2 regions of the Gallaecimonas xiamenensis 3-C-1 genome follow, and region 1 is predicted to be linked to the other one. Evidence: riboswitches for the same ligand, from Rfam matches in the RefSeq annotation. Region 1 holds a riboswitch; the other holds the start of a gene.
The links. A riboswitch is a leader RNA that binds a small molecule or an ion and turns the genes downstream of it on or off. The one in region 1 is predicted to bind cyclic di-GMP.
Positions count from the first base shown of each region.

Region 2: another riboswitch for cyclic di-GMP. It lies ahead of B3C1_RS19300 (Ig-like domain-containing protein); the one in region 1 lies ahead of B3C1_RS09085 (MotY family protein).

Region 1 is NZ_AMRI01000011.1:34,578-37,859, forward strand. It holds gene flhA (flagellar biosynthesis protein FlhA) at 1-757, shown strand, start outside; cyclic di-GMP riboswitch class I at 959-1,046, shown strand; gene B3C1_RS09085 (MotY family protein) at 1,423-2,181, shown strand; gene B3C1_RS09090 (sigma-54-dependent transcriptional regulator) at 2,184-3,282, shown strand, end outside.
Region 2 is NZ_AMRI01000006.1:128,286-131,567, forward strand. It holds gene B3C1_RS05900 (sigma-54 dependent transcriptional regulator) at 1-491, shown strand, start outside; gene B3C1_RS05905 (hypothetical protein) at 631-819, shown strand; cyclic di-GMP riboswitch class I at 1,061-1,135, shown strand; gene B3C1_RS19300 (Ig-like domain-containing protein) at 1,204-3,282, shown strand, end outside.

The DNA of each region.
Region 1 (3,282 bases):
ATTGGACGGGGAATTGACGGTGGAGCCGGCCTACCAGATGGATGCCGTGCTGATCTCCCCCGACCAGAAGGCCAAGGCCCTGAACCTGGGGTATTCGGTGGTAGACAGTGCCACCATCATCGGTACCCATCTGGGCAAGGTGATGCGTGAACATCTGGACGAGCTGTTTGGCCATGACGATGTCATCGCCCTTGGGGACAGGCTCAAAGCGGTGTCGGACAAGCTGGCGGAAAGTCTTAACAGCCAGCTGACACCCATTCAGCAACTGCGGGTATTCCGCCAGTTGCTGGCCGACCAGGTGGGGCTAATGGATATTCGCACCATAGCCACCACTCTGGTGGACAGCTGCGAGTTGACCAAGGACCCGGTGCTGCTGGCCGCCGACGTGCGCTGCGCCCTTAAACGCAGCCTGGTGCGCCAGGCCATAGGGGACAGGGAACAGCTGGTGACCATGACCCTGGATGACAAGCTGGAACAGACCCTGCTGAAGGCGTTGAACCAGGCCCAGTCAGGGGGCAAGGTGTCCTTGGACAGCTTCCCCATAGAACCGAGTCTGTTAGGAAAATTGCAACAAGTGATGCCGCATTTGAAGGACGAAATGCAGCGTCAGGGGCATCCCCCTGTACTGCTGGTCGTTCCCCAGCTGCGGCCCTTGCTGGCCCGCTACGCGCGGACCTTCGCCCGTGGGCTTAAGGTCCTCTCGTATAATGAAATTCCCGAAAAAATGCATATAGATGTAGTGGGAACCCTGGGCTAAAAAATGGTCTTTAGGCCGGGCCTCTGGTCCGGCCTTTCATAGGGCATGTTGTTGTTTTGTTAAGTAAAGTGTTTCAGGAAGATTTAATTTATATGTTTTTTTCTGCTAGGCACTTTACGCAAGCAATATGCAAATATATGCTAGGACCTGAACCGTTAAGGTTCCGTTTAAGTAATGGAAGCCGAGCTTCCAAAACTTAGCTGTTGATAAGGGCAAACTGCGGCGAAAGCTCAGGACGCAAAGCCTCCGGTCTAAGGGACAAAGGTCCTACGATAGCGGGGTTGCCAGAGCTAAGGTTGTTACCTTGGTGACATCACTGTGTTAGCGCCAGCGAGCATACTTAACTGTGCTCAGATGTCTCCATGGCATTCCTTTCTCTTGATGACGCTATTGTGCTCAGCACAAGGTGTCAGCACACCTTATCCGGCTACTCATTCATCACACTTTGAGTAGGCACGACCTTTATGTACGTTGCAGCTGGAAACAGTGCACTTTTCTCAACTGCCCCCCGTGGGCCGGATACGGGATCCTTGCGCCTGGGCTAAGCCCTGCCGAGTCCTACATTCTGTCGTTGAGGGAAGAAGATGCACAGACCATTCCTGGCGTTTTTAACGCTAGGGTGCTTGGCGTATTCGTCCCATGCGGTCGAAACGCTGAGGCCCGATATGGACAAGGTGGCCTGGCAGTTCACAGGTGATCACTTTGTCTGCACATTGGCACTGCCGGTGAAGGATTTTGGCGAGGCGCGCTTCGTGCGCCACGCCGGGGAAGCTTTGGCTTTCCAGGTCCAGCCCAGTGTCCGTCCATCCACCAGTAAAGGGGTCAGCCTGTCCTGGCACAACGCCCCCTGGCAGCCGGCTTTCCAAAGCCCGGTTCATGCCGCCGCTGCCACCTTGCCGCTGCATTTTGGTGAAGGTGAAAGCAAAGCCCTGCTCAGCGCCCTGGACAAGGGCCAGTGGGGCCTGGTGACCCTGCCTCGGGAAGCCCTGGAGCTGCCCAGCGTCAAATGGCGGGAAGGCTCTAGCGCCTTTCGCCGTTGCCTGGACGAGCAAGCCCCCATGTCTTACCGCCAGGCCAGGGACATTGCCCTGTTCTATCAGCCCGGTGAGCGCGCCCTGACCCTGGAACAGCGTCAGCTGCTGGGTCGCCTGGCCCGTTACGTCAAACTGGACAAGGCCGTTGGCCAGGTCCTGGTCGACGCCTACACCGACGATACCGGTTCTCACCTTGGCAACCTGCAGCTGGCCCGAGAGCGCGCTGCCGACGTCAAGGCCGCCCTCAAGGAAGCCGGGATGGCTGACAAGCTCATCCAGACCCGCGCCCACGGCGACCGCTACCCCGCAACCAAGAACCAGAATGCGACCGACCGGCAGAAGAACCGCCTGGTCACCATTAGGGTCGTTCGGACCAGGACAGGGAAATGAAGATGGACAAGACTATATTGCTGGTGGATCCCCGTGGATCCGAAGACCCGGTTTACCGTCAGGTTGAACAGGCCGGTTACCGCCTGGTAGTGGCGCAGGATTGCCCCACCGCCCTAATCAGCCTGCACCAGACCGAGCCCATGCTGGTGCTGGTGGATGCCGACCTTGACACCCCCTTGAGCGAGTTTGTCGCCCGCATCCGCCGCGCCCATCCCAAGTGCCCGGTGGTGACCCTGGTTCGGGCCCACCAGAGCGTCAAGGCCTCCGAGGCCATGCGCCAAGGCGCCATGGACTACCTGCTCAAGCCCTTTACCGAAGAGCAGCTGCTGGCCGTGGTCAGCCACGCTATCAGCCTGCACGAACCCATTCCCAACATGGTGGTGGCCTCCCAGGCCAGCCGCCAGGTGCTGCTGCTGGCCAAAAAGGCCGCCCAGACCACCGCATCGGTATTGATCAGTGGCGAGTCCGGCACCGGCAAAGAGCGCCTGGCCCGTTACATCCATGACCAGTCTTGCCGCGCCAACGGTGCCTATGTGGCCGTCAACTGCGCCGCCATTCCCGAGTCCATGCTCGAGTCCACCCTCTTTGGCCACGCCAAAGGCGCCTTTACCGGCGCCGTGGCCAGCCAGGTGGGTAAGTTCGAACTGGCCAACGGCGGCACCCTGCTGCTGGACGAGATCTCCGAGATGCCCCTTGATCTGCAGGCCAAGCTGCTGCGGGTCATCCAGGAGCGTGAGCTGGAGAAACTGGGCTCCAACCAGAAGGTCAAGCTGGACGTGCGCATCATCGCCGCCACCAACAAGGACCTTCGTGAGGAAGTAGCCAAGGGCCGCTTCCGTGAAGACCTGTTCTACCGCCTGGACGTGTTGCCCCTGGCCTGGCCGGCCCTGCGCGAGCGCCCGGACGACATCCTGCCCCTGGCCCGCCATTTCCTGGACAAGTACGCCGATGGCACTGCCTTTGAACTGCACCCAGATGCAGCCCGCAGCCTGCTGTCCCACCCTTGGCCCGGCAACGTGCGGGAGCTGGAAAACGTGGTGCAGCGCGCCCTGATCCTGGCTCGCGGCCTGGTGCTGCAGCCTGAAGATCTGATGCTGCCTC
Region 2 (3,282 bases), on a different contig from region 1:
CCCACGTCAACCTGGAAGAAGCCGTTGCCAAAGGGCGCTTTCGCGAAGATCTCTACTACCGGCTCAATGTGCTGAACATGCTGGTGCCTCCCTTGCGCGAGCGTATCGGTGACGTGGAGCTGCTGGCCCGTTTCTTCTTCCAGAAATTCAGCCTGGACCACAACGCCAAGGCCAAGGGTTTCAGCCAGCCGGCCTTGATGGCCATCAGCCATTACAGCTGGCCCGGTAACGTGCGGGAGATGATCAACCGTATCCGCCGAGCCTTGGTGATGAGCGAGAATCGCCTGATAAGCCCGGAAGATTTAGGTCTCAATGGCCAGGGGGGCGACTGCAAGGTGGTGAGCCTGGAGGAGGCCCGTAACCAGGCGGAGCGGGAGGCCGTGGTGCTGTCATTGGCCCAGACCCAGCATAACGTATCGGAAGCGGCGCGGCTGTTGGGTGTGTCCAGGGTTACCCTGTACCGCCTGCTGGACAAGCATAAGCTCAACTGACCGGTCTTTGTTTCGGATCTGAGACAGAATTGTCCACCCAGCCTGGGAATAATTTGGTTTTTTCCTTAACAGTCAGTTGATTACCTTTTTGGCCTAAAGCTTGCCTTACTTTCTGGTGGTTATGGGGAGACAAGTACCTATGGCGTCCCAGAGTGATACATTACAACAGCGTCGTTTGGCCCGGTTGGCCGCCGTGATCGACGAACCCGGTATCTCCCACAGAGGGTTGCTGATCTGGAGTTACCGCACCCTGGTGGAGTTGTTGGAAGACACCCCGGTGCAGCTGTGGGACGAGGATCGTGATCCGAGGCGCAGAATACGTAAATGAATTGGACGCTCCTCCTACCAGTAGTTCACTTTGCCATCAATCTGTTAGCGCCACTCCCGCCGTCCAGCTAGGCACGGCGCCCGCCAAAGCATCCGCTGGTGTTTATTTTTTATTCATTAAGGCCGTGCTAATGTTCGCCTCGCTCCGCCCAATGCGGGGCCTTACTGCCGTCAGCCGGATCGGTGCTGACTCAGTCGGAGCGGACCCCCTCCGAGGCCTGTAGTTATTCAAGAAAGATCCTCTCCTGAAAAGGCAAACCCCGGGTAACCGGGGGACGCAAAGCCAAGGGCCCCACCGGGGACGCCTGGCTGCCGAAAGAGAGTATCCTGTTCTCGGGCGTTGCCTGCCGAGGATCTTTCTTCGTTTTCGACGGAGGAGATCCTTTTGAGTTCCGTACTTTCCCTGACCAATAAGACGCTGGTTGCCAGCGCTGTGCTTGCCCTGTTTGCCGCCCTGCCGGCCAAAGCCGTGACCCGACCCTCCCTGGGTGAGCAAAGCACCTTGGTGATCCTGGCCAACTACAGTGACGACACCTCCACCCCCTGGACCACAGACCAGGCCCGCCAAAGCGTCTTTGGCCAGGTGAACGACTTCTTCAAGGAAAACTCCGGCGGCAAAACCTGGCTGGCCGGTGACGTGACCGGTTGGTACACCCTGCCGCTGAGCAAAACCCAGTGCGACTCCCCGGATGTGGCTACCCAGGCCAATGCCCTGGCCAAGGCCGACGGCATAGACGTGGACGCCTACAGTCGGGTGATCTATGCCATGCCCTACAGCACCAGCTGTGCCTATTCCGGCTCTGCCGGTATCGGCGGCGCCAAGACCACCGTTTACATGAACGGCACCATCCTCTGGCACAAGGTCGCCCACGAGCTTGGCCATAACCTGGGCCTTAAGCACGCCCATGCCCTGGAATGCGGCAGCGATACCCTGGGCAGCAGCTGTTCTACCGTGGAATACGGCGACCCCATCGACACCATGGGTACCGGCCAGGCGCACTTCAGCGCCTTCCAGAAAGACCGTATCGGTTGGTTGAGCCAAGACGATATCGAAACCGTAACCGGCTCCGGCAGCTACCAGCTTATGCCTCTGTCCGACACCCAGACCCCGGGTGTGAAGACCCTGCGTATCCCCAAAGGCATCGATGCTGCCACCGGTAACCAATCCTGGTATTTCGTGGAGTTCCGCCAGGACCTGGGTTACGACAGCTATATCAAGAACAACGCCAACGTCATGAACGGCGTGCTGATCCACAGCGCCGTCCAGGGTAATGCCGATTCGTCCTACCTGCTGGATGCCAACGCCCAGCAGGAAAGCTACTTCTGGTACTCGGCCCTGGAAACCGGTAACACCTTTACCGATCCCAGCACCGGCATCAGCATCAGCACCCAATACATCAGCCCCGATTACGCCGAAGTGCTGGTCAGCACCAGCCAGACCGGCGCCGGCTTCCAGTGCCAGCTCAGCGACCCCAGCGTCAGCGTGACCACCAGCACCACAGGTGACGTGGCTCCCGGCACCACCCTGAGCTATAGCGTCAAGGTCACCAACAATGACGCCGCCAGCTGCGGTAAGAACACCTTCTCCATGGACTTGCCCCTGCCCGAGGGTTGGAAGGCCAGCATCTTCGGCCGTGACCAGACCCTGGCCCCGGGCCAGACCGGCACAGCGACTTTGATGCTGACTTCACCCAGCACCGCCAGCGGCGACCAGAGCTTTGATCTGGCGGCCTTCAGCGGCGCCTTCGGTAAAACCGTGTCCCTGGTTTATCCCATGGCCGGCGGCAGTGCCAACCAAGCCCCTGTGGCCAAGGCCGACAGCGCCTCTACCAGTGCCGGCAAGTCCGTGTCCATACCGGTACTGGCCAATGACTCCGACCCGGACGGTGACAGCCTGACCATCACCGGCACCAGCGGTGTCAACGGCAGCGCCAGCATCTCCGGCTCCAGCATCGTCTTTACCCCGGCCAGCGGTTTTAGCGGCACCGAGACCTTCACTTACAGCATCAGTGACGGTAAAGGCGGCACCGCCAGCGCCAATGTCAGCGTTGCTGTCGGCGCCGCCAACAGCAGCCCTGTTGCGGTCAACGACAGCGCTGTAACCAGCGCCGGCAAGTCCGTGTCCATCCCGGTACTGGCCAATGACTCCGACCCGGACGGTGACAGCCTGACCATCACCGGCACCAGCGGTGTCAACGGCAGCGCCAGCATCTCCGGCTCCAGCATCGTCTTTACCCCGGCCAGCGGTTTTAGCGGTACCGAGACCTTCAACTACAGCGTCAGCGATGGCAAAGGCGGTAGCGCCAGCGCTGTGGTGAGCGTGGCGGTCAGCGCCGCCAACCGTGCCCCTGTGGCTCAGGCCGACAGCGCTGCCACCAGCGCCGGCAAGTCTGTGTCCATCCCGGTATTGGCCAATGACTCCGACCCGGACGGCGATACCCTGACCATTACCGGCACCAGTGGC